DNA from 2 places in the Caldicellulosiruptor sp. F32 genome. Region 2 is predicted to be linked to the other one. Evidence: riboswitches for the same ligand, from Rfam matches in the RefSeq annotation. Region 2 holds a riboswitch; the other holds the start of a gene.

Region 1 (14,045 bases), on a different contig from region 2:
TGCAGGTGTTGATTTGAACACTACAAGAAATTTTGACTATCCTGTTTACAGTAATCCTTCCCAAATTCAAGAAGAGTTTGATGTAATAATTGATTTTTCTCTGCCAGAGGCTACACTTGCAATTTTAGAATTTGCAAAGGCAAAGAAAAAACCAGTTGTAATTGCCACAACAGGCTTTACAAGTGAACAGAAAGAAAAGATTGTTGAGTCTTCAAAAGAGATACCAATTTTTTGGTCTGCCAACATGTCACTTGGTGTTAACCTTGTTGCAGATCTTGTACAAAAAGCATACAAGACGCTGGGAAGTAAGTTTGATATTGAAATTGTTGAAAAACATCACAACCAGAAGATTGACGCACCTTCTGGCACAGCTCTTATGCTTGCAGATGCTATCAACGAGGTTGCAAACAATGCGTATGAGTACATCTATGACAGGCACACAAGAAGAAAGAAAAGGGCTCAAAATGAGATAGGAATTTTTTCAGTGCGCGGAGGTACAATTGTTGGAGAGCACAGTGTTATCTTTGCTGGTCCAGATGAGATTATAGAGATAAAACACACAGCCCTTTCAAAAGAGGTTTTTGCAAACGGTAGTATCAGGGCTGCAATGTTTATAAAAGACAAAAAGCCGGGTATATATAACATGAGTGATCTGATTAATTCAATGTGAGGTGTTTTGAATTTGAAGCCTGTGACAAATTTAAATGTCACTCAAAACGTTGCCATGATAACATTGGATAATGTCCCAAACAAAATAGACCTGATTGCCTCAATCTTCAATGAAGTAGCAAGCCACGGAATAAACATTGACATGATTAGCCAGACAGCTCCGTACAAAGGAAATATAAATCTATCATTTAGTCTTGATGAAGAAAATGTACCAAAGGCAATTTCAGCGCTGAGCAAGTTCAAAAAAGAGATTCCACATTTAAGAATTGACATAATTTCTAACCTGACAAAGCTGAGTATCTACGGTGAAGCTATGAGAGATTTGCCGGGCGTTGCAGCATCCCTTTTCACCACTTTGGCAGAAGCAGGTGTTGAGCTTAAGATGGTGACAACAAGCGAGGTTGACATCTCATACTTGATTGATCAGAAAGATGAGGAAAAGGCCGTTGAGATTATAAAACAGAGATTTGAATTAGAGTAAACTTTGAAAAGCTGCCCCGATAGGAAAATTTTAAAGCGGGCAGCTTTTTTTAATATTGAATTTTTCCAAAACCCTTAGTATATTTGAAAATTAGAAAAACTAAAAGCCCTCAAAAAAGAATAAGGGGGAATTTTGCTTGGCAACAGGAGCAAAATATTATCATTCATGCATAAACTGTGGTGGTATTAACTCAGATACAAGAAATCAAAAAGGACTTCCATGTGAAAAGTGTCTACCATTTGAAAATAATATGAATATCCTTGAAAGCTTGAAAGAACATAATAGCCTAAAAGATTATGCCTACTTTTGGAATTTCAAAAATGAATATAAAGAGTTTGAAAAGTTTTTTGTATCAAAAGTTGGAAAACCGATGACAGGATATCAACGGCTCTGGGCAAGGCGACTTTTACTCTCAAAAAGTTTCACTTTAATTGCTCCCACAGGCCTTGGTAAGACAACATTTGGACTTGTTGCAACACTGTGGATGGCAAAAAATGGCAAGAAGGTAGCTTTAATCTTTCCTACTGTATCGCTGGTTGAACAAGCGCATCAGAGACTTCTTGAGTTTGCCAATAAAGAGCCAAAAGAAAGTGTTAAAATTCTATCTTATAAGTCATCAATGAAAAGAACCGAAAAGGACGAGTTTGAGAAAAACTTTGAAAACGGTGAATTTGACATCTTGATTGTTTCATCGCAATTTATATCAAAGCGAAAAGATGACCTAGCAAAAAAGGTATTCTCATTAGTGTTTGTAGATGATGTTGATGCAATTTTGAAATCTTCAAAAAACATTGACACTCTTTTGCAGATGATTGGAATTGACCAAAAGACAATTGACCAGACATTTGAAAACCTCAAAAAAGGTATTAAGTATCCTGAACAAAAACAAAACGGCACATCTTCTACTTTATCTAAAGGCATTCTCATTGTATCTTCTGCTACTGCAAAGCCACAAGGACTAAAACCTCTTTTGTTTAGAGAGCTACTTGGTTTCGAAATAGGTAGATTCACATTCAGCATAAGAAATATTACAAATATTAGAATTGCTAAAAAATCGAAAGAAAAGCTGCTTGAGACAATCAAAATCCTCAATGATGGCATCCTCTTATTTGTTGAAAATGAAGAAGAAGGCAAAGATGTGATAAACTTTTTAGAAAACGAAGGAATATCTGTCGGTAAAACATGGGAAGATTTTGAAAAAAGTTTTGAGGAATTCAAAGATGGAAAGCTCAAAATTCTATGTGGCATATACTCATACTATGGAAAGCTTGTGAGAGGCATAGACCTACCCTTGAGAATAAAGTATTCAATATTTTGGGGCACGCCCTCGTTTAGGTTTTCAACAGATATTGAAAAGGCGCCCCGGTTTGTCTTAGAAAGGGTGTTTTCTGACTATCTTGAAGAACATCCCAAGCTAAAAAGCTTTTTTAAAGGCATAGATAGATATCGGGTCGAAAGGTTAAGAGAGATAGTAAAAAAGTATATTCCTCAAGATAAGTGGACTGTTTTTGTTAAAAAGTCCTTTTCAAACTTGAAAATCTCAGATGAGGGTCAGATATTCTTCCCTGATGTTTTCACATATATCCAAGGTTCTGGTAGGACATCACGAATGTTGGGTAGCTCTTTGACAAAAGGAGTTTCAATCTTATTTGAAGATGATGACCTACTTTTCGAAAGTCTCAGGTCAAGACTCATGTTTTTGCTTGATGAAGAATGGAAAACCGAAGATGAGGTATGTTTTGAGGATTTAATCAAAGAGGTTGAAATGAGCAGAAATGAGGCTTCAATAACCGAGAGGTCTTCAGATTTGAAGTCAAGGTTTATGATTGTAGAATCGCCCACAAAAGCAGAGACAATTTCAAGATTTTTAGAAAAAGCATCAACAAGAAGGTATGGAAGGCTCTCTGTATACGAATCAGTAACTCCAGATGGAATTTTGCTCATAACTGCCTCAAAAGGACATGTGTATGACCTTGATACAAAAACAGGAGTGCATGGGGTAGAAATATCAAACGGCAATTTTATCCCGTACTATAACTCTATCAAACGCTGTACAAGCTGTGGTACACAGTTTACTGATGAGTATCCTTCATGTCCTAAATGTGGCTCTGATAAGATTGATGACAAAAAGGAGATATTAAAGGTGCTTCGTGAGATAGCAGCTGAAGTAGACGAAGTTTTAGTTGCAACAGACCCTGATGTTGAGGGCGAGAAGATTTCATGGGATATATCCCAGTATCTAAAACCTGTCAATCCGAACTTAAGACGAATTGAAATGCACGAAATAACAAAATTTGGTTTTGAAAGTGCCATAAAAAACCAGCGCGATTTTAATGCAAACCTTGTAAAATCTCAGATTGTACGTAGAATTGAAGACAGGTGGGTTGGTTTTGAACTGAGCTCAAAGCTCCAGAAAAATTTTCAAAGCTATAATTTATCTGCAGGAAGAGTGCAATCTACTGTCCTTGGCTGGATTATAGAAAGAGAAAAGGAATATGCAAAGAGTCAAAAAGAATTTACATTTGTGAGATTTGAAAATGGGTTTGGATTTGAGGCAGAAGGCAAAATAGATGGCGACAAGGTATTAGTAGAGGTAGTAGAAGAAAATGAAAAAGAGCTTGAGACTATTTTGCCATTTAATACACCCACACTTTTGTCTTATGCATCACAAAAATTAAACCTCAGCGTACAGGAAATTATGGAAATTTTACAGTTTTTGTTTGAACATGGTTTTATAACATATCACAGAACTGACTCAAACAGAATATCACTTACAGGTCAAAATGTGGCAAGATTATACTTAGAAAAGATAGGCAAAAGGGACTTGTTTGTAGGCCGAAGTTTCGGGTCGGAGGGTGCGCACGAGGCAATAAGACCTGTTAAGCCAATTTCGCCTTTGGAGTTAAAAGAGTTGTCAAGTGAAAGACTTGCTCAGGGTTTGACAGCTAATCATATTAAGGTGTACGAACTTATATTCAATAGATTTTTCACAAGCCAGATGAAAAACCCTCTTGTAAAATATCAAAAATTAATTTTCAGGTTTGATAAACAAGAAATAGAAAAAGAAATGCCTATTGGGGTGATAGAAGAAGGCTGGCTTTTGTTCAGTCCAATTCAGATTTTTTCAAAATTTGAAAGTGGAGAATACCAAATAACAGAAAAGAAAAGTTACAAGAAGCACACAACCCCTCTTTTCACCCAAGCAATGCTTATTGATGAGATGAAACAAAAGAATATAGGAAGACCATCCACATATGCTAAAATGGTTGAGACCCTTTTCAAAAGAGGATATGTATTCGAGGACCAATATAGAAGGATTCGTTCAACTGCACTTGGAAGAAAAGTGTATTCTTACCTTGCACAACATTACCAAGATTATATAAATGAAGAGACAACAAGGGATCTTGAAAGACTTATGGAAATCGTTGAAATGGGTGAAAAGGATTATCAAAGTGTGTTAAATAGCTTATATGAAGAGCTTACAAAAATTATGCAAAGGTGAAACAGAACTTTTTTGATTTAAACGACTTTTGTAATACAAAAAAGAAATTAATAGAAAAGGGACTGGAAAATAAACAGTCCCTTTCTATTTTTTTCTATAAATTCACCTCTGATTTGAAATCAAGGTCATCTTTGTACTTTTCCAATATAGGTTTTACATATTCCTCATAGTATTCTTTTACCTGAGACGGTGCTCTTCCTACAAACTTTTTAGGGTCTAAAATAGCTTCAATTTCTTCTTTTGAAAGTCTAAAGCTTGGGTCGTTCGATATGAGTTCAATCAGGTTATTTTCCTTCCCAAATTCTTTGACATTTTGAGCAGCTTGCATGGAATACCTTCTAATTTTTTCATGTAAATCCTGCCTATCACCGCCACGCTTTACCGCTTCCATCAGTATATTCTCGGTTGCCATAAACGGAAGCTCTTGTTCAATGTGTCTTTTTATCATGTTCTCATACACAACAAGCCCACTTGCAACATTGTGATAAAGGTTTAAAATACTATCTGTTGCTAAAAACGCCTCAGGGATCGCAATTCGCCTGTTTGCAGAATCGTCCAAAGTACGCTCCAGCCATTGGACGGATGCTGTAAACAGTGGATTTTGAATGTTGACCATTATATACCTTGCCAAGGCACAGATTCTCTCACATCTCATAGGGTTTCTTTTATATGCCATTGCTGATGAACCAACCTGCGTTTTTTCAAACGGTTCTTCTATCTCTTTTAAGTGCTGCAAAAGCCTTATATCGTTTGCAAATTTATAAGCGCTTTGCGCAATTGATGCAAGCACTGATAAAACTAAATAATCAAATTTTCTCGGATACGTCTGGGATGTAAGTGGGAAGCTCTTTTCAAAACCCATCTTTTGACAAACAAGCTGGTCAAGCTTTTTTACCTTTTCTTCATTACCATCAAAAAGAGCCATGAAACTTGCTTGTGTACCAGTTGTTCCCTTCACGCCTCTTAGGTAAGTGTGGTCCATTACATACTCTAAAAATTGTAGGTCCATCACCAGGTCCTGAACCCACAGCATTGCTCTTTTGCCGACTGTTGTTAGCTGAGCAGGCTGAAAGTGTGTAAAACCCAATGTCGGCATGTCTTTGTACTTTAAAGCAAATTCAGACAACACCTTTATGCAGCTGACAAGCTTTTTTCTAATAAGCTTCATTGCCTCATACATTATGATGATATCTGCATTGTCTGTCACAAAGCAGCTTGTTGCGCCAAGGTGGATAATTGGTCTTGCCTTTTTTGCCTGCTCACCAAACGCATGAATGTGAGCCATTACATCATGACGAAGCTCTTTTTCTTTTTGCTTTGCTACATCATAGTTTATGTCATCTGAATACTTTTTCATCTCTTCTATCTGTTCATCAGAGATGTCAAGCCCCAGTTCTTTTTGTGCTCCTGCCAAAGCAATCCAAAGCTTCCGCCAAAGCTTAAACTTTGTGTCATCAGAAAAAAGTCTTTTCATCTCATCGCTTGCATAACGTGAGTTAAGTGGTGTCTCATAAATGTGGTGCAACTTTCTTCACTTCCCCTATTTTTTCTGTATTTTCTATAATTTTAATTATACCTTATTTGAGCTTTTCAACAAACCTCTTTATTCTGGCCAAGCCCTCTTTGATATTCTGCACAGATGTAGCATATGAAAGCCTCATATGATTTTCCATACCAAAGCCTTCGCTTGGAACAACTGCAACTTTTTCATTTTCTAAAAGAAGCTTTGCAAAGGTATTTGCACTGTCTATAACTTTCCCGTTAAAACTTTTCCCAATAACACCTGATAAGTCGACCCAAATATAAAATGCGCCTTGGGGTTTTACGCTACTTAAACCCTCAATCTCATTTACAAGCTCATATATCAAATCTCTTCTTTTTGCAAACTCTTCTACCATCTTCTTAAGACTTTCTTGAGGACCGCTCAGAGCCTCATATGCAGCATACTGGGCAATTGAATTGGGGTTTGAGGTTGTGTGGCTCTGAAGGTTTGTTATAATCTTTGCTAAATCCTTGTTTGAGAGAGTATACCCAATTCTCCAGCCTGTCATTGCATAAGACTTTGAAACACCATTTACTATCACGGTCAGATCTTTTGCCTTATTACCAAAAGAGGCTGGTGATATGTGCTTTTGTCCATCATATATAAGTTTGTCATAAATCTCATCTGAAATAATGAATATTTCATTCTGTATACAAAGTTCAACAATCTCTTTCAGCTCTTCATATGTATAGACCATACCAGTTGGATTTGACGGAGAATTTAAAACAAGGGTTTTTGTCTTAGATGTGATATACTTTTGTAAATCTCTGCCACTTACCTTGTAATTCGACTCTTTTTGTGTCGGTACAACTACAACCTTGCCACCTGCAAGTTTTATAAGCTCTGGATATGTAACCCAATATGGAGATGGAAGAAGTACCTCATCACCTTCATTCAAGAGAGCAAAAAAAACATTCATCAGAGAATGCTTTGCACCATTTGAAATGACTATTTCATCTGCAGAACAAGAAATTCCATAATTATCATTATAATACTTTGCAACAGCTTCTTTTAAACAGGCAATCCCCGCAACCGGTGTGTACTTTGTGTATCCTTTAACAATGGCAGCAATTGCTGCATATTTTATGTTTTCAGGTGTGTCAAAATCAGGCTCACCCGCACCAAAACCAATTACATTTTCACCAGATTCTTTTAATTTTTTTGCTAAAGCGTCTATTGCTAAGGTTGGTGACGCTGAAATACTTAGCGCTCTTTGTGAATACTTCATCCTTTCTCCCTTCGCCCTTTCAACTTGTTTTTGCAATACTATATCATATTTATATGCATTTTTCAATATCAATGTTACGAAAAAATAGGATTTAAGAGCACAAAAACGCAAGTTTTAAATAAAAAAATTTCATTTTAGAAACCTGCAGGTAAAGTTCAAAAGATTGTTGTAGCAAATGTCAAAAATCTCATCTCTGCTAAATCCAAAACTTTCTAACACGCGCTTTATCTTTGGAAAATCCTCAACACCATTTATACCTTGGGCAAAATTGTCTGCTCCGTCAAAGTCAGAACCTAAACACACATGCTTATGGCCAATTAACTGTGAGACATGTGCTATATGTTTTGCAATGTCTTCGAGCTTTGCAGACCTTTCACTTAAAAAAGGCGAATAAAAGCTTATCCCAATCAAACCATTAAAACTTCCTACAATCTTTATCTGATCATCCGTGAGATTTCGTGGGTGTTTGCACAACGCATAACAGTTTGAATGGCTTACAATAAACGGACTATTAATAATCTTTACAACATCATAAAATGTTCTCTGCGGTGCATGGGCAAGGTCAACAATAAAGTTCATCTCCAAAAGTCTTTTTAAAATTTCTTTTCCAAAACTGCTTAGAGCTTCATCTTCATAAGCTCCGCCACAAATCTTGTTTTTGTGATTCCACGAAAGCGTAGCACCTTTTACACCTTTTTCTTTCAATATTTCAACATCAAAAATATCATTGATAAATGAAATGTCTTCAACAATTACCAAAATATTTAGTTTATTCTCATCAATAATTTTTGAGATACCAACATTGTTTACATCATATTTATTTAGCAAATCCAGAATTGTAAAGATGTCCTCCATAAAATCGATATCTTTGCGCCTTGTATCCTGCCATATTGCCATGTACTGAAGTTTTAAATCAACTTGTTTTGCTCTTTTAAAGTCAAACTGTAATGAATTTTCAAAAAGTCCTTCATTTTTGAAAAATGCTGCTGTCAATGTGTCATTGTGAGCATCAGCAAACACTGCTACAGCTCCTATTATCTTCTTGGGGTTCTATTAAAATTCTATTACCTTTTCTTTTGTTGCAAGAACTACATTATCAAAAATCTCTTTTGCAGAGGCTAAATGCTTTTGCTCATCACACTCTGGCTTTAGGTGTGTCAAGACTAAAAGCTTGACTCCAGCTTCTTTTGCCACCTTTGCTGCCTGTTTTGGACTCATATGGTACCTTTTTGGCTCCTCAATCTTTCCAACCTCTTCATCAGTATATGCAGCATTCAGCAAGAGCAAATCTGCACCGCTGCAAAACGCTGCAAAATCCTCTTTGTATCCTGTATCACCAGAGAACACAAAGGCTTTCCCTCCCTCTTCAATCCTAACAGCAAAACTCCTGTATGGGTGTTGACCTTCAAAAAAGGAAAGTTTAACACTACCTATTTGGGTTTGCAAGTTTTCTTCAATATTTCTAACATTGTAAACGCCCTTTTTAATTAGGTTATATTCCTCTTGTGGCTCAGATGGAATAAAAAGGTCTATCTCTTTGCCACGGGACGCAAAGTAGTACCTCAAAACCCCTAAATCACTTGTGTGGTCAGCGTGAAGATGCGAGCATATTATAAAAGAAATATCGTCAAAAGCAATATAGTTCAAAAGCTTTGACAAAACACCACTTCCACAGTCAATCAGAATGTTCGCACTTTTCGTTTTTAGCAGATAACCGGACGTTGCCTCATCTTTGGCAGGGTATGGGCCTCTTGCACCCAAGATTGTCAAAATCATTTTATCATCTCCTTGTTATATAGTAATTCTAAAAACTCAGTAATTATATCCCTGTACTTTTCTTCTTCTACTAAAAAAGAGTCATGTCCATAATCCGATTCAATCTCTTTGTAAATCAAATCAACACCTGCTTCTTGGAGCCTATCTCTCATATATCTCATTTGGCTTATTGGGAAAAGGATATCAGAGGTTATGGCTACGAGCAAAAATTTTGCCTTAATCCTTCTTAGTGCCTCATCCTCACTTCCATATGTTCTTCCAAGGTCGTATAGGTCCATTGCTCGTGTAAGGTATAAATATGTGTTTGCATCAAACCTCTGAACAAGTTTCATACCCTGATAGTGTAAATAACTTTCTACTTCAAACTCAGTGTTAAACGACTCAAAAAAGCTCTCAACAGGGTCTTTCATTCGACGATTGAACTTTCTGTCCATGAGCTTGTCAGACTGGTATGTTATCATACCAAGCATCCTGGCAATTGAAAGTCCCTGAGAGGGTCCTGTCTTGTCATAGTAATCTCCACCGTGCCAGTTTGGGTCTGACATAATAGCCCTTCTCATAACTTCATTAAATGCAATTGACTGCGCGTTGAGTTTAAGTGGCGATGCAATGTTTATAACACCGTCCATAAAATCCGGGTAGCTCACAGCCCACTCTAAAGCTTGCATACCACCCATGGAACCGCCAACAACGCATAAAATATGCTCTATTTTCAGTACTTCCAAAAGTTTTCTTTGAACATTGACCATGTCTTTGATAGTTATAATAGGAAACCTTGCACCATAAGGCTTTCCTGTCTCAGGGTCAATAGAAGAAGGACCTGTTGTTCCTTGACAGCCCCCGAACACATTTGAACATATTACAAAATATTTATTTGTGTCAATCATCTTGCCAGGTCCAACAAACTTGTCCCACCAGCCGGGTTTTGTGTCATCTTCTGAATGTTTTGCAACGTGTGAATCGCCTGTCAGGGCATGAGTTATCAAAATAATGTTGTTCTTTTCTTTATTAATCTCTCCATAAGTCTCATAAGCAACTGTAATGGGTCCGAATTTCTTGCCACTTTCTAATACAAAGTCCTTGTTGTGTGCAAATTTTACAAACTTTTTGTAGCCCTCTTCCCAAAACTCAAATTTCTCCAATCTCTTTTACCCCCACATTGAAGCTTATTTAAAATGCATGAAAGATTGCCCCTTACATCAATTTTTAACTTTTTATCTTGGAGCAATCTTTCATGCAGCAGATGATAGGTCTTATTATATTCTCTATTTTAAATTTTATTTAGTGCACTCTCAATATCATATATTAAATCATCAATATCTTCAATACCAACAGACAATCTTATCATCTCTGGCAAAACTCCAGCTTGCCTTTGCTCTTCTTCTGTTAACTGCTGATGGGTTGTTGATGCAGGATGAATAATGAGCGATTTTGCATCGCCAACATTTGCAAGGTGTGAAAAGAGCTTTACATTGTTTATAATCTTCTTTGCTGCGCTATAGCCGCCTTTTGGTCCAAATGTAAAGATAGCACCAGGACCTTTTGGTAGGTATTTTTTGTAAAGGTCATAGTATTTGTTGCCCTCTAAGGCCGGATAGTTTACCCACTCCACTTTTGGATGATTGTTCAAAAACTCTGCTAATTTCATTGCGTTGTCAACATGCTTTTGCATTCTGAGCGAAAGCGTTTCAACGCCAAGTAAAATCAGGAACGAATTAAACGGTGATATACAAGCACCAATGTCTCTAAGAAGTGTAAGTCTTAGTTTTGCAATATATGCAGCATTTCCGAACTCCTTTGTATAAACAAGACCGTGATAACTTGGGTCAGGCTGAATTAAATCTGGGAATTTTTCATTCCACTCGAATCTCCCAGAGTCAACTACAATCCCTGCAATTGATGTCCCATGTCCACCTAAAAACTTTGTCATTGAATACACAACAATGTCTGCACCATGCTCAATTGGTCTGAACAAATAGGGTGTTGCAAATGTGTTGTCTACAATAAAAGGAATCCCGTGTTTATGTGCAATTTCTGCTATTGCCTCAAAATCAGGAATGTTTATGTTAGGATTGCCAAGAGTTTCAACAAAAATAGCTTTTGTTTTGTCTGTTATTGCTTTTTCAAATTCTTCTGGATAGTCAGGGTTTACAAACTTTACAGTGATACCAAGTTTTCTTAATGTGTGAGCAAATAGCGTATATGTCCCACCATACAGGGTTGATGCTGAAACAACTTCATCACCGCTTTTGGCAATGTTTAAAATTGCATAAGTGATAGCAGCTTGCCCGGAAGATGTTGCAACAGCACCAACACCACCATCAAGTGCAGCAATTCTTTTTTCCAAAACATCAGTGGTCGGATTTCCTATTCGTGTATATATATTTCCTGCTTTTTTGAGTGCAAAAAGGTCTGCAGCCTCTTCGGGTGTGTCAAAGATGTATGAAGTTGTCTGGTAAATTGGAACAGCTCTTGACTTTGTCTCTTTGTCAACAAACTGTCCTGCATGAATCTGTAATGTGTCAAATCCAAACTTTCTTTCCATCTTTTATTTTCTCCTTTCATTAAATTTTTGTTGTGCTTTTTAAAAGATAAAAAAATAGCCTTCCTGCAGATAAGCTACAAGAAGACTTCTTCCTAAATCTTCTTACTTCTTATCTGCCAGGTATTTTTAAAAATACCTGCTGGAATTGGCACCAAGAAAAAGGGCTCCCATACCTTTTTCCGGTTGCCGGGCTTCATAGGGCCAGTCCCTCCGCCACTCTTGATAAGAAGTAATTTTCTAATATTCAATTTTGTTGCTTTGATTATACCATTTAAAAATACATTGGTCAATACTCTACTTTTTAAATCTGAATTCTTGGATTTTCTTCAGACATTCTGTAAATTACAATCTTCCTTCCTATCACCTGCACAGGCTCTGCGTTTAGTTTTTCGCATATATAAGCTATCGCTTCTTTCGGCTCTATCTCACAGTTCTTCTCAAGGGCAATTTTTATAAGCTCTCTTGCAGTGAGTGCTTCATCTATTTGTTTGAGCACTCTTTCTGTAATCCCTTCCTTTCCAATTCGAATAATTGCATCCATTGTGTTTGCCATGCCCCTGAGTTTTGCTCTTTGTTTGGATGTTAGCAAGATATTTTTCACCTCTTTTTGAATTTAATTTTTGATAAAATACTTCTTTTTCGCTATTTATAAACTAAAACGGCAGAAAGGATTTTGCCTTTCTGCCGGCATTTTTTTATTTTTAGACCTCTACTTCTTTTCGAGACCTGCGCCGCTGCTTCTCGTACTCTGGATCCCCCTTTTTCCAACCGCTTCTTACCTTCTCAACCACCTTTTGTTTTGATACATCCACCACAAACCCGTTTTCCTTAAAACAAAAATATGTGGTATTACCTACCTTGCAGTTCCCACAATTGATGCACTCCATATCAGAAAAGATAACCTCCAAACCTTTTAAGAATTTCTTTTTGCTTGTCAATTATTTTAACCCATTTTTACTGTTTTGTCTATATCCATTTTTATGATAAATCTAAAACTTATTCATAATATTCAAACTCAACATCAAGTATCCTCACAATGTCGCCATCCTGGATTCCCATCTCTCTTAGCTTGTCAAAGACCCCAAGCTTGTTTAAGAAATTTTGAAAATACCTGAATGAGTCATGGTCATTTAAAACTATGTTTCTTGCTACCTTCTCTACAACTGTTCCTTCTACAACATATACACCGTTTTCTTTTCTGACAGTAAGCGGTTTTACATCCTTTTTCTTGTAGTATACAAACGTCCGTGGCTTTGCATCCTCTTCGACATTTTCAGCTGCCTTTTGCTGTTTCAAAAGTTCATAAGCTCTTTTTAAAACCTCTCTTATCCCCATGCCAGTTGCAGCAGAGATGGGATACACTTCATACCCCATCTTTTCAATCTCTTCTTTGAAAAGTTCAAAATACGCCTGAGCATCAGGAAGGTCCATCTTGTTTGCTGCGACAATTTGAGGCTTTTGGGCAAGTTCAGGGCTGTATTTTTTTAGCTCCTCATTGATTTTTATAAAATCCTCAACAGGCTCTCTTCCTTCACTTCCCGACACATCAACAATATGAATCAAAACCTTTGTCCTTTCAACATGTCGCAAAAATTGATGCCCAAGACCTGCTCCTTCACTTGCCCCTTCAATAAGCCCTGGTATGTCTGCTAAGACAAAGCTTTCACCCTCGCTAATATATACAATCCCAAGGTTGGGATACTTTGTTGTAAATGGATAGTTTGCTATCTCAGGTCTTGCGTTTGTTGCAACAGACAAGAATGTTGACTTACCAACGTTTGGATAGCCAATCAGTCCAACATCTGCTAAGACTTTTAGCTCCAAAATTACCCAAAGCTCGTCCCCTTTCTCCCCAACCTCAGCAAACCTTGGAACTTGCCTTGTGGCTGTTGCAAAATGGGCATTTCCTCTGCCACCTCTACCACCGTGGGCAACAATTGCTCTGTCGCCTTCTCTCGACAGGTCAGCAATTATCTCACCAGTTTCAGCATCTTTTATTACAGTTCCAACAGGAACCTTTATTATCAAGTCCTCGCCGTCTTTTCCGTGCATATTGTTAGGTCCGCCACGCTCACCGTTTTGAGCCTTGTAGTGTCTTTTGTATTTAAAATCAAGCAGAGTGTTGAGCTCTCTGTCTGCAACAAAAATAACATCTCCACCTTTTCCGCCATCTCCTCCTGCAGGACCTCCTGCTGGAACGTACTTTTCACGTCTGAATGCTACTATACCATCTCCGCCGTCCCCTGCTTTTACGTAAATTTTAGCAACATCTACAAACATAAAATTCACCTCTTATTTGAA
Region 2 (17,463 bases):
CTTTTCAAAGTGTTCCACTGAAAGCTGGTCTCTGTCTACCTTTTTGCCATTCGTCTCAGCATAGATAGCATGAAGGTTTACCTTGTGTTTGCCAGGAATCAAACTCATTGCAAACTCTACGTCCTGCCGAAGTTCATCTCCATTCCGTGCTTTGCCAAAGTAATTTCCTGTTGCTAAGATTCCGCCACCGCCCATTCCTTTTGTTGCCTCTTCAAATCCTGTCACATCATCTCCTTGCCAGCAGTGCAAAGAGATTTTTATCTCTTTCATCTTTTCCAAAACTCCATCTGTGTCAACTCCAAATTGGCCATACACCTCTTTTGCTCTTTCATAGTCTGCTATTACCTTATCAGCATTCAAACTCATTTTTTCACTTCCTCCTCATATAATTGTTCTTTACAACTTAAAAGCCTCTTCTATCTCTTCAATTTCTTTTTGACTAATCAAAACAACATCACCCAAGCTTTTAGCATCAATTATTGCTTTCGCTGTAAATTCTAATATTTCGAGTTTGTCAAATGCATCCAATAAACTTTCACCTACAACAATAACACAATCATTCTCAACAATAACAGCAAGAGTTTCTTTTGAAAAAACATCTGCTGTCATCTCAGGTTGCATAAAGTTTGAACCAAAAGGAATCTTTTTGACGTTTCTTAACTGTATATAGGTCTCTGGAACTGCCCGAGAATTAAATTCATTTTCTGTCACAGCAAACGCCATAATATTGGGAGGACGAGCAATAACGATTGCATTTATATTTGGATGTTTTTCATAGATATACTTGTGGAGTAAAATAGAGCTACTTGGTTTTTTGCCCGCTTCTTTATAGCCGTTTTCGATTTTAACAATATCATCTATTTCTATGTATTTTCTGTCAACCATGGATGGTGTGATTATAAAAGAGTTTTCATTTAACCTCTGTGAAAAAGTTCCTTGCGTACTTGTAAAAAGTCTTTGCTCATAAGCACGGTAAATTAGCTCACACATTTTTTTTCGAGATTCTTCCTCAAAACTTGAATAACTCTTTGGAATAAACTCATCCATCTGAACATCTTGCTTTGCTTTCGAAATCTCAATATCTTTTGGACGCAGAGCCTTAGGATTACCTATTGCCCTTGCTCTTATCTCAAGCTGAGCACAAAAATCTAAAGTCTCAAATGCCATAAAAGCCTTGAATAGGTTTTCAGAACCTACAACAATTCCATGGTTTGCCAAAACAGCAGTGTTAATGCCTCTTTTGAAGGCATCAGCAATCTTTTGTCCAAGGGCTGTGCTGCCTGGTAGTGCATACTCAACAAGTTCAACTTCGCCACATATTAAATGTACATTTGGAATAAGTTTTGTGTTTGGAATCTTCCTTGCTAAACTAAACGCCATAATTGCCGGTGAGTGTGCATGAATTATAGCTTTGATATCCGGTCTTGACCTGTAAATCATCTCATGAAAAGGAAGTTCTACAGATGGTTTGTGCTTTCCTACAATCTCACCATTGCTTTTTACAAGCACTATATCATCCGGTTTTAAATTTCCTTTGTCAATCCCAGATGGTGTAATCCATATATCTCCATTTTCGTCCATTATAGAAATATTACCGCCAGATGTTGTAGTCATACCATATCCATATATTCTTTCCATTATCATTGCTATTTGATCTGCTGGATGAAGTAATTCGAATCTCATAATATTTACCCCTTTCTGAAATAAATTGCATTTTTATAGTTTTGTCTGATTTTGCAGGATGTTTGTATCTATGGCTTAAAATTTTTGTTTTTATGTTTATTTGTATTTACTTTTGATGTCTTTTATTAATTATTATAATCTAATTACACCGTTTTGTCATTATCATTTATTAATATTTCAAACAAATGTGGTTTTTATAAAACTGACAAATTGATTATGGAATCATGAAATATATACAAAGAAAACAAAAAACCAATCAACTCATATGTTAAAACTACATCCACTATTGAATTTACTAAATCTCTACATTATACTGTTTGTTAAACGTTCAAAGTCTAATTGAATAATCCCTTAAACTTCATTAATTAACCTAAGGGGACGCAAAATGGAACACCACACACAGCTATAAAATAGACACAAAATAAAAGGGGCTGTTTCAAAAGTTGATGTAACAACCCCTTTTATTTCAATATTTAGGAGTTTTTATTGTTTGGTTCCTGTTATACGTGCTTTCAGAACATATAAAATTGTATTTTTTAGACACCTTCATTAAATTTTAAAGTTATACTGCCTATTTGACATTCTTCATCATATCATCAAGCTCTTTGAACTTCTTTCCAAACTCTTCCCAATTGCCTTGTTGTAAAGCTTTTTTAGCATCTTCAAACAAAGACTTTATCTTTAATAGATCTGACGATGGTAGAACCTGAGTTATATTTTCTTTCTGAGACGGTGTTTGCATCTCATCCTTTACAGGTGTTACCTGCTGCCCAATGAGCTGCGATAGCGCATCATTTAGGCTGCTTCCCATAACGACCTTCCCATTGCAAGCAGCAATTACTCTTTTTACCTCTGGCAGGGCTGAAGCATTGTCTGAAGCAATGTAAATTGGCTCAATGTACAAAATCTTTTGGTTTATTGGCAATGCTAAAAGGTTCCCTCTTATAACCTTTGAACCGCCTTGATTCCACAGTGACAAATCCTTTGATATCTGCGGGTCTTGGTCAATCATGTTCTCAACCTGCAGTGGACTGTAGACAGTTGAACCTTTCGGGAATTTGTATAGCACAAGCTTTCCATAATTTTCTTGGCTACTTTTTGCTGCAAGCCATGCAATCATTGTGTTGTATTTTAGCGGTGTGAAAGGCACCATCAAAATCATCTCTTCTTTTTGGCTGTCTGGCAGCTTCATCACACTGTAATATGGCGGGATATAGTCAATTGAACCGTCTGGCGTCTTGTGTTTTCCAAAGTCCCACAAATCTTCCTTGTTGTAAAATACATTCGGGTTTGTCATGTGATACCTTTTCAACACACTTGCCTGAACCTTGAAAATATACTCCGGATATCTTATATGCTCAGCAATGTCTCTTGGAATATCTCCATTTTCAAAAAGGTCGGGATAAATACTCTTATAGACATTTACAATTGGGTCGTTTTTGTCTACAATGTAAAATTTCAGCGTTCCATTGTATGCATCAATTAATACCTTTACCGAATTTCTAATATAATTAAAACCTTCTTCTGTCGGCTCTGAATATGGATAATAATTTGTCTTTGTATAACCATCCAAAACCCATACTAAGTGACCTTTGCCGTCAATCAAAATGTAAGGATCGGTGTCATAGTCAAAAAATGGAGCAACTTTTTTAGCTCTTTCTATAATACTTCTATTTATGAGTATCTTGCTGTTTGAATTTATAGCCGTTGAGACAAGAAGTCTAAAGTCTTTATACACATATGAAAAGATCAGCCTATTCAAAGGTGTTAGTCTTATTCCACCCTTGCCGTCATATCTAAAAAGCCTATTTGAATCACCCTCTGGGTAGTCAATTTCGTCAACTTTTGTGTTGACAATAACATATGGGTCTGTCTTTTCTCCATAGTATATCCGTGGCTGAGTCACCTTTGGTGCACCGTCTAAGCTCTTTAATGGAATATCTTTTATGATAAACTTTGGCTGGCCCTCAGGTGTAACTTCTGTCATCAGGCTCATTACAACACCATAGCCGTGAGTGTATTGAAATTTTTGATTGATATATGTCTTTGTTGGAATCCCATCATAGTTTATCTCCCTTGCAGAGATGAATACAGATTTTATTTTGCCATTTATTGTATACTTTGCAATATCAGCATCGTTGAAAATATAGTACTGTTTAAAACGCTGAATTTGGTTTAAAATAGCCAAGGTTGTGGGATAATCTGTAATTCTAATATTTTCAATTGTACCTGTGTTTTTCTGTAAATCCTCTGCTGTGATGGTACCTGATGTGTCAACAGGAAAATATTTTTCTTCAATGTTTTCTAAATTGTAAGCAAGGCGTGTAAACTTAATGTTTTTTTCTAAAAAAGGCCTTTCATACACCTGTTCATTTGGTGATACTACAAAATACTGAAAAGCTGTAGCGATTATGGTACCCAAAACTGCCCAACCAATATAAGAAAGCATTACCTTGGCTATATTTGCATACTTGCCTTTTATGAAAAAGTAGATGCTGAGTAGAATCACAGCTACCAAAACTATATACGAAAGCCTAAAATAGTTCATCCTAATGTAATAATCAGTATATCCCACACCAACAACTTCACCAAAGAAAGAGTACAAAAGTCCTTCCATTTCATATTTTAGTGTGAATATCTTAATCACAAATATGAGTATCAGATTGAAAAATATATGACTTCTTACCTTTTTGTCATAAAGCACACCCCATGAATTTACCCTGCTAACAAATGCAAAACCATAGAGAACAATGTATAATACCACTGTATAGATACATACAAATATCACTAAATAGAATAGAAAATTTACAATTGAAAGAAAAAATGGTCTTTCAAACACATAGTATCCTACATCTTTGTTAAAGATCGGGTCTTTTATATTAAACGGCTTTGAATGCTTGAAGGTCAAAAATTTGATGTAGAGGTTGTTTTCCAAATACCTGCTTGCTATCAGCGCCAATAACACAGAGACAATAACATTGAGAATGTTCTTCTTAAGCAAACTAATTTTTCCAACAATTCTTTCAATATTTCTCTTAATAACGGCATTGTTTACAAAAAACACAAAGAACAAAATCATAAATGAAACAACCTGTACTGAAAGCTTTACATAGAAATTCTTCCAGAATACACTTACAAAGTTTCTACCAATTTCTTTTATTTGGATGAGTTCTAAAAATAAATCAAAAGCAATTGAAAAAACTATAGCTAATATTACCAGTATTGAAATAACAAAACCCACTTTTTTAACCACTCTTTTAGTTTTCTCTCTTTTATAATCGTAAATTCTATCTGCCATCCTAAATCCTGTCCCTCACTTTATTTTTTTATTTGCTCTCTAAAAGTCCAAACATTTCATCTTTTAAATCTACTGCTTCTGCTATTATCTTTGAAATATCAGCCAAAATTTTTGCAAGCATCATCTCAGATGAGAGATATTCTTCAATGTCTGGGTTTAGGCTTATTATCTGGTAAAGCTGCTGCAAAGAATATACATCAGAGCTTGTAACCTCTTGTCCTTGCAAGCGTTTTTGCTCAAGCTCAAGTTGTTTCTTTTTAAAGTCCATAACCATCTGTTTGAGCTTCTCGTCCTTTTCAATCTTTTCTTTTGCAGCTTTAAACCTTTTAAACTCATTTGACTCTTTTAGAGCATTTGCAAGCTCGTACGCAATGTCGTAAACATTTCTCATCTTTTGTATACTCACCCCTTTTGTGGATATTTGATTATTTTATTTTTAAGGACTCTTGTCTTGATTATTAACATTTTCATTTGTCTTTAAAAGCTCTGAGGCGCCAATTAAAGTACCAAGATTTTTAAATGCATCAGTTGGAATGTATACCTTATTTGCCGGATTTTTAGCAATCTCAATTGCAGCCTCTATCTGCCTCATCGCAAGTACAACTGCATCTGTGCCGCTCTCCTTAATAGCCCTGTTGACATATGCAATAGCGTTTGCCTGTGCTCTTGCTACCATCTCAATTGCCTGAGCCTGACCTTCCGCCTGCAAAATCTTTTGCTGCTTTTCACCTTCTGCCCTTTTTATAAGAGCTTGCTTGTACCCTTCTGCTTTAGCAATTTCACTTTCTCTCACACCTTCTGCCTCAAGAATCATTGCACGCTTGTCTCTTTCTGCCTTCATCTGTTTTTCCATTGCCTGTGTTATTTCAGCAGGTGGGATAATGTCTTTTATTTCAACTCTTTTTATCTTTACCCCATAGTTATCTGTAATTTGGTCAAGCACAGTTGTCAACTTTGAATTTATAATTTCCCTGGAGGAGAACACTTCATCAAGAGTCATGCTACCAATGACATCTCTGAGATTAGTTAATACTGAATACATAATCGCTGCTTGATAATTTTGTACATTGTAAGTGCACATCTTTGCGTCGAATACCTCAAAAAATACAACAGAGTCAATCTTTATTCTGACGTTATCCTTAGTTATAACATCTTGCGGTGGTACATCTAAAATTCTTTCTTGCATATTAACTTTTGCTCTTATGTTGTCAATAAAAGGAATAATAAGATGAACGCCTGGCTCTAAAATCCTATGAAACTGGCCAATTCTCTCTACAACATAGCAGTATTTTGTCCGAACAACTTTTACACTTGAAAAGAAGAAGATTAAAAACAGCGCAATTATCAAAATGACCCATCCAATTGTCGGCATACAAGCTTCCTCCTCCCATTTTTCAAAATACTCTTGTTTTTTTATTCCATTTTTTCAACAAAAATTCTCAACCCATCCACTTTTTTAACCTTTACTCTGTCACCTTTTCCTAACTTTTTGTCACAGAAAATGTTGTAAAATATTCCGTCCTTTTTTATTTTGCCAGAATACCTATCTTCTGATACCTCTTCAACAAAAAATTCCTCTCCCACGTTTACAAAGCTTCTGTTTTCTATCTTTGGCATGTTTTGCATAAATTTTCTAATCTTGGGTTTAAATATCAAAAAGATTGCTAAGCTGAGAATAATAAATAGACCAACTTCTACAAATAGATTGTTTACAAATAAATCTAAAATGAAAATTATAAAAGCTGAAATATAAATAGGAAAAAAGACAAAACCAATAAAGGTATCAGCTATTAAAAAAGCAAGAGCTATCACAAGCCAGATAAAATCATAAATGCTTACATTCATCAAATTCCCCCTTCATCCTTTTTAATGATCTGGAAAAATTTGTAGATTGATGTCTGTTTCAAGTTTACCTTCTCAGATAGCTTGTAAAACTCCTTTACCTCCACGCCTTCGTGTGTAACCTCTGAACAAAGAAGATTTTTTTCTTCAAACATTGAAAGTATAAATAAAAGTTTTACAACCCTTTTAAATGGGTCTGATTCATTTATACCCGAAAAATTGTATGAGATAAACTCACAATCTCTAAGTGTTTTATAAACATTGACCACCTCATCATTTATTTGTAGATTAAAATCCTTAAATTTCTTGTCTAAGTCAAAAATCAAAACTTTTGCATCTTGATAGAGATTTTTTACAAGCTGATATGAAGGAATGTCAAGTGCAACTATAACATCAAAATCCTCTTTCATATTTTCTATCTTGTCAATCCTCGGTGCAAATATGTCATCAAAATATACCTCTTTTAATGAACTCTGGTGCTGCACAATCCGGCCATGGTTATCTAAAAACTTAAAAAGATCATTTTCTACCTCTTCATCTTTTAAAAACTTTAAAAAATCTAAAACAATATGAGGATAAAAAGCTGTAAAGATACATTTTTTGTCAACAAGTTCAGAAAGATTACATGTCTCAATTTCAAATTTCTTAAAGCTACATCCTTTTTGCCGCACAGTTTTTAAGTTATTGTAAAGGTCTTTTATAACACCAAAACTGATATTTTCACAAATGTCAATCAGATTAAACTGATTTCGCCTTGTAGAGTTAAATATATTTTTTTCAAGCTTACAAACAATATCAACCTTTTTCATTGTAACAAGCTCATCTTCATCTTCTAAGTTTGAAAAACATACAACATCATACTTTGTACCATTTCCTGTAAAGAATTTATAATACTTATTGTCCTCACCCATGAATCTAAAATTTTCAACAATAATGTTCTTTATAAGAAAGGTTGGCTCAGGATTCCCTACACCAAATGGTTCTAAAAGATAAACTTGGTCAATTAACTCATCATCAATCTCGTTTAAGCTTAAAACAAGGTCAATTTCAACAGCTGGTTTGAAAATCATAAAATGATATTCCTGAGCAATAGCATTTAGAATCTCATCAAGTTTGTCAAAATTATCGCTTACAAGCGAAAGCCCAGCTGCATGTTCATGCCCACCAAACTTTAGAAGAATATCAGAGCAGTTTTTCAACGCCTCAAACAGATTAAAACCTTTTATTGACCGTCCAGAACCTTTTAAAATTCCCTCATCTGTGAACGTAAACAGAAGCGAAGGTCTGTAATACTTTTCTGTTATCTTTGATGAAGCAATCCCAACAACACCAGGGTGCCAGCTTTGAGAGCTTAGCACAAAAATCTTTTTCCTTAGGATATCTTTATTCAATGTAATTATCTTTTGAGCCTCTTTGATAGTTTTTTCTTCTATCTCCTGACGTTTTCTATTTTCCTCATCTAACCTTCTTGCAATCTTTTCTGCTTCTACTAAAGAGTCACTTAAAAGAAGCGACATGGCTAAATTAGCATCCGAAATTCTGCCTGCCGCATTCAGTCTTGGCCCTATGATAAATGAAACATCGAAAGGTTTTAGCTCTTCCTTTGAGGAAAGTCCAGCAACTTCTATAAGTTTTTTCAGTCCTATATTCCTCGTATACTTTAAAAGTTTTAGACCAAACTTAGCAAAAATCCTGTTTTCATCAACAAGTGGCATGACGTCTGCAATTGTGCCAATTGCCACAATGTCAAGATACTTAGAAAGTTTAATTTCAAGCCCAGAAAGCTTTAGTGCATGAAGTAGCTTGAATGCAACCCCAACCCCTGCTAAATCCCTAAAAGGGTATGTACTATCACGTCTCTTGGGATTTATAATGGCATCGGCTATTGGTAGCTTATCTTTTGGTTCATGGTGGTCTGTGACAATGACTATTTTTCCTTTTTGTTTTAGATATTCAATCTCATTAATAGCACTTATTCCTGTGTCAACTGTTATTAAGATGTCAAATGTATCTTCTAATCTCTTTAAGATATCAAGGTTGAGTCCATATCCATCTTTGAATCTATTAGGAATATAGTAACTTGTTGGCAAAAACTTTTTCAAGTTTGAATAAAGAAGATATGTACTTGTTACACCATCACAATCATAATCTCCGTAAATTAATACCCTTTTCTTGTGTAAAATAGCATTGTGAACAATATTTATCGCCTCTTTCATATCATTGAGTAAAAAGGGATTGTGAAGATTTTTGATTGCTGGAGCTAAAAACTTTTCAATATCATCCTTTTGAACAATTCCTCTGTTTTTTAAAACTTTGATTATTTGCGGTCTTATTTTTCTACCATCTATTTGGATGTCAAAATCATCAAAATTCTCACACTCTTTTAGCACCCATCGTTTTTTTTGAAAAATCATCCCTCAAAAAAAGCCCCCTCAATTTAAAAAAGTAGTCTAAAAATATGTTAATTGTCAAAATATCCATATCATTACTATCAAAGTTACAAAGAATGATGTTGCAGCACCAACTATAAGCTGTTTAATATCATGCCTTTTGAGTATAAGTCTTGACCACATAACAAGCGGAATAAGTAAAGCTAAAAATAACATTTTTAGCCCAGCAATAAAGTTGATTGCAACAATTGGACCAGTTATACCACAAGCGTGGCCACTTGCTTTAAATTTTAAAACCTTATTAATAAAGGCCAAGATTAAACTTGATATGAGATATGACAAGTAAAGCCCTATCATTGCTTTTGTAGGCTTTTCTATAGTCAGCAAACTCAAATTCCCTAAGATATATCCAACTATCCCAAAGATAAAAGCAAGTTTTCGTTCTTTTTCTCTTCCACCTGCTTTAAACTTTGGGACCATTCTTGCAACAATATATGCTAAAAGGGGTATGATTGTGAAAAAGATAATTGAATTCAGATAATAGCTTAAATTTCCATCATAGTTTGCCATCTTGTCATCAAGCCACATAATTGTAAATACAATCAGTGCAACCATTGGAACTGTAAAAATGCTGCTTATAAGATATGCAATTTTTTCCCTCATAAAGTCTTCCCCCAAAAAGTTTAATTTCTTCCTTGAGTTAATTATACACCATAATTGGATGTAAAGGCAAAAATAAATCCCCTTTTGCTTATGCCAGCTGCAAAAGGGGATACGGATAGCTTATATCTGCGTTTTTCTACCTTCTTTTTGGTCGAGGTTTTCTGCTCTTCTCTGCATTCAAAGCGCCCATCCCAAAGCCCAAAATTGGACCAAAGATTATTAAATATAATTGGTACTTTGAAATGTTAACACTTCTTTTTAAAACAATGGATAACACAACCAAAATAATCGAAACAAAAAGCGAAACTACAAATGCAGCTATTTTTTTTCTGGTAGGGCTAATTTCAGCAGCCTCATATCCACACAATGCTATTCCTACAAACATTGAAAATATAGTAAGATACTGTGCAATTTTATCCGGCATTGAAAAATACATCACAAAAAGAGATACTATAAGAATTAAAAAGCAAATCAAAAATAGTGACTTTACTACTATCCAAACATACTGAGAAAGACTTGCGTCTTCAGTCTTCTTATTCATAATAGCCTGATAATCCTTTTAAAAAAGATGCTCTATTAAACATTATTAAAACTCACAAAAAGTTAGAACACAAGCTCTACTTCTTATATATTCTGAGCCTCTTTTAAGATTATGTCTACCTTATCAGTTCTCTCCCATGGCAAGTCCAAATCTTCTCTTCCAAAGTGACCATATGCAGCAACCTTCTTGTAAATCGGTCTTCTTAAATCCAAGTCTCTTATTATAGCAGCTGGTCTTAGGTCAAATACTCTCTTTACAATCTCGGCAATTTTTTCATCATCAATCTTTCCTGTTCCAAATGTATCCACCCTGATTGAGAGTGGTCTTGCAACACCTATTGCATATGAAAGTTGAACCTCGCACTTTTTAGCAAGTCCTGCTGCAACAATGTTCTTTGCAACATACCTCGCTGCATATGTTGCAGACCTGTCAACCTTTGTCGGATCTTTTCCAGAAAATGCTCCACCACCATGGCGTGCATAGCCACCGTAGGTGTCAACAATAATCTTTCTTCCTGTAAGTCCTGAGTCGCCTTGTGGACCACCAATTACAAATCTTCCTGTCGGGTTTATATATATCTTTGTGTTCTTGTCAAGCATACCTTCTGGGATAATTGGCTTTATAACATGTTCAATCACATCTGCTTCAATCTGGGCATGTGTAACCTCTGGGCTGTGCTGAGTTGAAACAACAATTGTATCCACTCTTATTGGCCTGTCATCTTCATACTCAACTGTGACCTGAGTCTTGCCATCAGGTCGCAAATATGGCAAAATACCTCCTTTTCTGACATATGCAAGCCTTCTTGCAAGTTTGTGAGCAAGATAGATTGGCATTGGCATCAAAACAGGTGTCTCGTCACACGCAAACCCAAACATCATCCCTTGGTCGCCTGCACCAATTGCCTCTATTTCATCATCTGTCATCTCACCAAGCTTTGCCTCTAATGCTTTGTCAACGCCCATTGCAATGTCAGGTGACTGCTCATCAATTGATGTTATCACCGCACATGTGTCAGCATCAAACCCGTATTTTGCACGTGTATACCCAATTTCTCTTATTGTATCTCTTGCTATCTTTGGTATGTCCACATAACATTTTGTTGTTATCTCACCCATCACAAGAACAAGCCCTGTTGTAACTGCAACCTCACATGCAACTCTTGCGTACGGGTCTTTTTCTAAAATGGCATCTAAAACAGCATCTGAAATTTGGTCACAAATTTTGTCTGGATGACCCTCTGTTACAGACTCGGATGTAAATAGCTTTCTCATCTGCTCTTTGTACCTCCTTTTAAGTAAAATGGAAACTCATTTAAAATTAAAACTTTATATAAAATTTAAAGCCCCTTCTGAAAAGAAGAGGCAAAACTTTCTTGTAAAAAGTTTTATCCTCATCTCTCAGAAAGCTTAAAATATATAAACTTTTTAAGCTTTCTGACGGAGTTGGCACCATTGCAAAGCTTTAAAAAAGCCTTGCCGGTTGCCGGGCTTCATCGGGCCTTTTTCCCTCCACCTCTCTTGATAAGGATAACCTTATCATTTTTTCATTATTCAATTTTTAAATTTGCCTCAATTATATTAACAAAACAAATTGGTATTGTCAATAAAAATAATTACTCATATTTAAACTTTCCTATCATTTTTCGAATTTCATTCATTGAAGTTGATAAAATAGAAAGCTGCTTTGATAGTTCTCGTACATGATCAAGATTGTGCTCTATAGAAGATATTATCTTTTGTGAAAACTCATTTATTTCTGAATATACTTTCAGCTATTTCTGTTGCTGCCGAAGTCATTTCTTCAGCAGAAGCTGCTTCTTCTTCAGAATGAGCAAGCAGACTATCAACAAGTGAATTTAAATCCCTTATTTTCTCAATCATATTGATAGAAATTCCTAAAAGTTCAGTATATTTTTCCTATTTTCTTCTACTTCATGGTAAAGAACTTCTATCTGGTCTTCAAATTGTTTTGAATACAAATTCACAGTTGAAATTGTTCTACTTATATTAGTAGTCGAATTTTTTGTCTGTTCAGCTAATTTCCTTATTTCATAAGCAACAACAGAAAAACCTTTTCCGCTTTCTCCTGCCTTAGTAGCCTCAATCGAAGCATTCAAGGCTAACAAATTTGTCTCTTCAGCAATTTGTCTTACAAACTTAACAACCTCACTGATGTTCTGAGTTGCTTGAGCTAATTGCTTTACACCTTCTCTCAACTGACCATACCTTTCTACAAGATTCTCGCTTGTTTTTAAAATGATTTGAACCGCTGTTTGTCCTAACTCTGATTTATCCACTAAGTTTTTAGAAGTTGAAAGCACTGTGGACGCCAAACTATTGAGGTCCTGAGCTTGAGCAGCTAATTGCTCAATGCTAGCATTAATTTCCTCAACCGAAGCTGCTACTCTTTGTATATCAGATTGTTGTTTTTCAATTATTTTCGCATTTTCCGAAGAATCCTTCTCTAATCTACTAAATAGCTTTTGAGCTAGTTCGAATATCTCTATAGAATTATCCACTGCATTTTTTACACTGATTATAAGTTTTTTTATTGATTTCACAGTCTCAATTAATTTGTAGGTAATGATGCCAAATTCATCATTAGAATATTTAATTTTTTCAGTAATTAAATAACCCTCCGATACTCTTGAAAACAATCTGGAAAGTACAGGAACTGGCAATAAAACACTCTTATTTATTACCCATAAAACAAATGCAATAATTATGTTAATAGAAATACTTATTAAAGCAAGATTTATTTTTGTAATGTTATTAAGATTTACTCTAAGTGTAATATATTTCAACAATAAAGGACCAATCCAGAGAGTAAGAGATAAAACTCAAACTGTAAGCTTTGTAGAAATAGAAATCTTTGTCTTTTCCATATTCTTTGCAAATTCCTTTTTAGACAATACTTTAGAATAAATAAAAAGTAAAAGAGCAACTATATCCATATTTACAGCAATTGCTCCACTAAATCTTAATGCAAACGCTCCTCTGGCATTGGTTTTATCTTTGAAGAAACTATCCCCACTAAAGTTGCTGCAAGTATGTTTCCCACAAAAACAACACATGCTAAAAAAAATGGTAAGTTGTATCCAGAGCCATCTTCTACTCTCTTTGCATTCCATCTCCCTATAAAAAGTGCTGGAATACCAATTAGTCCTAACGCAATAAGATACCCTAAAAGAATATTTACAATTGGATAATCACCTAACCCTGCAAAGACATAGTATGAAAACAGTAATAAAATCGGGTCAACAATTGTAAGTATAAACAACAAAATCCCTGTCACTTTTGCGGATAAGCTCATTCAATTTCACTCCTCTGCTTGCAAATTAGTTATCAAAAATTCATTGCTCAAGATTAGTAATTACAGCATTACTCGCCAATAATCTTAACTAGCACTCTTTTCTTTCTCTTACCGTCAAACTCGCCATAGAAGATTTGCTCCCATGGACCCAAATCAAGCTTACCATTTGTAATTGCAACAACAACTTCCCTGCCCATGATTGTCCTTTTTAGGTGTGCATCAGCATTGTCCTCACCGACGTTGTGGTGATACTGAGAATATGGTTTTTCAGGTGCCAGCTTTTCAAGCCAGATTTCAAAATCTTTATGAAGACCTGGCTCATCGTCGTTCACAAACACGCTTGCAGTTATGTGCATGGCATTGCAAAGTAAAAGTCCTTCTTTTATACCACTTTCGTCCACACACTTTTGTAGTGTATCTGTGATGTTCACAAAAGCCCTTCTTGTTGGAATTTCAAACCAGAGTTCTTTTCTATATGACTTCATTTTCAAAAATCACCCCGCTAAATTTTTGTTTTTCTTTGTCCTTGACAGTTTTTTAAAAATATTTTAATAATTTTTTTGTAATGATTCAACAGAAAATGTGGTATATTTCATTGTATAGATAAATCATTGTGGGGGGATTTTACATGAAGAAGGTCTTTGCAAAAAAGGATATATTTACGCGCTACAGTGGAAATCCAATAATCACAGTATATGATATACCATATTCTGCAAATGCAGTGTTTAACGCTGGTGCAATAAAATATAAGAACGAGTACTTATTACTTTTGAGAGTTGAAGACAGACAAGGAAAATCACATTTAACTGTTGCTCGAAGTAGTGATGGAAAGACCAACTGGAAGATTGAAAAGTCACCCCTCATATATCCTCAACCAACAGTCTTCATATACGAAGAGTTTGGGTGCGAAGACCCACGAATAACCTATATTCCTGAAGATGACTATTACTATATAACCTATACTGCATACTCCCGTTATGGTCCTGCTGTTGCTCTTGCAAGAACTAAAAACTTCAAAAAGGTAGAAAAATTAGGGCTTATTTGTCCCCCAAATAACAAAGATGCGGTTTTGTTCCCTGAAAAGATAAACGGAAAATATGCAATGCTGCACCGACCTGTTGCAGGTGATATTGAACACATCTGGATTGCATATTCGACAGACTTAATTCACTGGGGAAACCATGAGGTTGTGCTTGTTGAAAAAGGAGGCCCGTGGTGGGACGGCTTTAAAGTCGGTGCAGGAGCTGTACCAATAAAAACTCAAGAGGGCTGGCTCATAATCTATCACGGTGTTAAAATGATGCCATCAGGACCAATTTACAGGCTTGGTGCTGCGCTTTTGGATTTAGAAAATCCGGCAAAAGTCAAGAAAAGATGTCCTGAGTGGCTCTTATCCCCGCAAGAGGTATACGAAAGAATTGGTGATGTGAACAATGTTGTGTTTACCTGCGGTGCAATTGTTGAAGATAATCAAATCTATCTTTACTATGGCGCTGCTGACTCTTGCATAGCCTTGGCATTTGCTGAGATTGACCAAATTTTGTCTATTCTTATTGAAGGGGATTTGCAGGTAAAATAGAAGATAAAGGCTCTTTGTCAAAAGTTGGGGTGAACATTCTAAATATCAACCTCTCTTTTGACAAAGAGCTAGATTAATAGAAACTTTTTAATCATTTCTTTTTTCTTTTTATCACCAAAGGAAGCCTGAATTTTAACACAAACTTATAACATACATTAAATAGAAACTTTTTCTACAACAAAATGGAAGTTTAAATAAAATTAAGGCTCATAACCTGGTAGATAACTGAAGTTTTCTGAAGTAATTTTCCATTTTCCGTTTTCTTTTGATAAGTTAAAATAATATCTTATTACACCTTTTGGATTATATGTCACCAATTTTTTGGGAAGTTGTTGCGTTTCTTCATACAGCCTTTTCTGATATTCTATTGTCATTTCTTCAGGCTTTATGCTTCCATTTATTTTATTATCAATTGGAATCAACGCAACCATTTTGTTTTCGCAATATACATCTGCTATTACTGTTGCTGTATCACCTTCAATCCTTGTTTCTAAAAATTTTATATCATTTATTTTCCATTCAACAGTCCTTATATCTGAGGGTGAATAAGCTTCTCCTAAAACAGCCGTTTGAAAAACTTTTATTTTATTTGCTAAAATTCCTGACTTTGCACTGTAATATTTCTCACATTCCTGGGTAATTTCATTTATCTTTTTTTCCATAAGCTGTGAAGGAATTTTAATATCTGGTGATTTTGTATACTCTGATGGATACACACTTTTACTATAAATATTTAGTGCACTCTTCACCACTCCTTTTATTCCCTCCTCATTATTCAATTGCTGAATACTTTCTGCATTATAACCAATTATAGCTGCAACTATTGTAATAAGTACCAATAAACCTAATACAAATAATTTTCTCTTTTTCATAAAATTTGACCTCCCCATCTTATTGTGGTCTAACAGCACTTATGATTGTAGACAGAGGATTAAGATTATATGGCTTTAAATGCCATATTGCCCATTTTCTATCTGTTGTGTGTTGATCTTGCAAAACACCGTTTATCCCAGAATCAGGGTCTCTGGCATAAACCACTACAATAGCAGAATGATCATATGTTCCATCAGAATCCCAATCATAAAATAATACATCTCCTTAACGCCCATGTATCTGCATAATTTACAGCTCCGCCAGAGGAGTAATATGCATTTACTTTAACACAATTAAAAAAACTCAAAAATAAAGTTAAAATCAAACTTAAGGTAACGTATCTTTTAACTTTTTTAGTAACTATCATTTTCTCATCTCCTTCTCTTGTTTTGATGTTTATCACAACCCTTCTCAGCCGGCTGATGAAAGGCTGTTGCTTATTTCCCTAACTTCAATCTCCATTTTCTAAAACTCTTTCAAACATCATATGCCAGTTCCTCTAAACCTATCTGTCCCTGTTACACTTCTTATTTATGTAATTGATATTTCCTTATCCATACTCAAAACAAATTGTTGCCATATCTCTTTGAGCACAATCTGTTATGCTACTTTACACAATAGTATCTTCTTATCATTTCTTCATCTAACTTGTTTTTTTATATCTCAGTTTCTTTATTCTCTTATTTGGGGTATTTTATTCTCAAAATATTCTTTCTGTAAACTTTTTCTTGGAATTTCTAAGCAAATTTTATCTTATATATCTTCACACTGTCAATCCCGTTTTTTTTAGACTATTTTCAACTAAATTTTGAGCTCAGAATGTACTTTTCTTTAAATAGCTTAAAATTTCTTCAATTTTCTTAAGTTTATAATAAAAAATCAATTTATCTTACTCGTAATTCAGTCGTCAAAAACTTTCATCCAATCAGCCTCGTTTTCCTTGACGAAGAAAGTGTAGACACCGAAAATGTCTTTTTTACCTTTCTTGAGTCGATACCAAGGCTGGCATTGCAAGTAGCAAGTTTTATCTTAGAATTATCCTTAACTTCACTTTTGAATAGCCATCGATGAAAAAAAAAGCAAAAGCACTTGTTGGTAGTTCTCTTTGTTTGAATAACTGAAGCTCATTTTTGAGAACTTTCTTTGATTTTTTAGTGAGTCATTTTCGGAATACGGAAAATTCAAAGCTTTCAAAGTCCGAACAAGTGAACGCTCAAGAACAACCATTGATATACTTGTGACATCAGAAGGGAAGTAGTTGAGCCATCAACTCTATTGG

Evidence for each region. A riboswitch is a leader RNA that binds a small molecule or an ion and turns the genes downstream of it on or off. The one in region 2 is predicted to bind S-adenosylmethionine.
Region 1: another riboswitch for S-adenosylmethionine. It lies ahead of H964_RS01410 (O-acetylhomoserine aminocarboxypropyltransferase/cysteine synthase family protein); the one in region 2 lies ahead of metK (methionine adenosyltransferase).

What each region holds. Positions count from the first base shown of each region.
Region 1 covers NZ_APGP01000014.1:12,747-26,791, forward strand. Annotated here, with positions in the region: gene dapB (4-hydroxy-tetrahydrodipicolinate reductase) at 1-670, shown strand, start outside; gene H964_RS01375 (ACT domain-containing protein) at 683-1,150, shown strand; gene rgy (reverse gyrase) at 1,287-4,652, shown strand; gene purB (adenylosuccinate lyase) at 4,747-6,177, opposite strand; gene H964_RS01390 (pyridoxal phosphate-dependent aminotransferase) at 6,230-7,423, opposite strand; gene H964_RS01395 (dipeptidase) at 7,553-8,443, opposite strand; gene H964_RS01400 (MBL fold metallo-hydrolase) at 8,477-9,199, opposite strand; gene metX (homoserine O-acetyltransferase MetX) at 9,196-10,341, opposite strand; gene H964_RS01410 (O-acetylhomoserine aminocarboxypropyltransferase/cysteine synthase family protein) at 10,470-11,744, opposite strand; SAM riboswitch class I at 11,851-11,973, opposite strand; gene yhbY (ribosome assembly RNA-binding protein YhbY) at 12,046-12,333, opposite strand; gene H964_RS01420 (hypothetical protein) at 12,446-12,631, opposite strand; gene obgE (GTPase ObgE) at 12,741-14,024, opposite strand.
Region 2 covers NZ_APGP01000053.1:84,458-101,920, forward strand. Annotated here, with positions in the region: gene H964_RS05290 (L-rhamnose isomerase) at 1-366, opposite strand, end outside; gene H964_RS05295 (class II aldolase/adducin family protein) at 397-1,683, opposite strand; gene H964_RS05300 (UPF0182 family membrane protein) at 2,255-4,981, opposite strand; gene H964_RS05305 (YlbF family regulator) at 5,010-5,372, opposite strand; gene H964_RS05310 (SPFH domain-containing protein) at 5,418-6,353, opposite strand; gene H964_RS05315 (NfeD family protein) at 6,395-6,826, opposite strand; gene recJ (single-stranded-DNA-specific exonuclease RecJ) at 6,826-9,237, opposite strand; gene H964_RS05325 (hypothetical protein) at 9,292-9,876, opposite strand; gene H964_RS05330 (TIGR04086 family membrane protein) at 10,013-10,417, opposite strand; gene metK (methionine adenosyltransferase) at 10,501-11,691, opposite strand; SAM riboswitch class I at 11,808-11,947, opposite strand; gene H964_RS13200 (hypothetical protein) at 12,166-12,300, opposite strand; gene H964_RS12880 (methyl-accepting chemotaxis protein) at 12,315-13,223, opposite strand; gene H964_RS12885 (hypothetical protein) at 13,400-13,732, opposite strand; gene H964_RS05345 (secondary thiamine-phosphate synthase enzyme YjbQ) at 13,801-14,217, opposite strand; gene H964_RS05350 (glycosidase) at 14,361-15,311, shown strand; gene H964_RS05355 (hypothetical protein) at 15,512-16,183, opposite strand; gene H964_RS12890 (hypothetical protein) at 16,203-16,349, opposite strand; gene H964_RS12895 (hypothetical protein) at 16,390-16,587, opposite strand; partial or broken gene H964_RS05365 (transposase) at 17,088-17,463, opposite strand, start outside.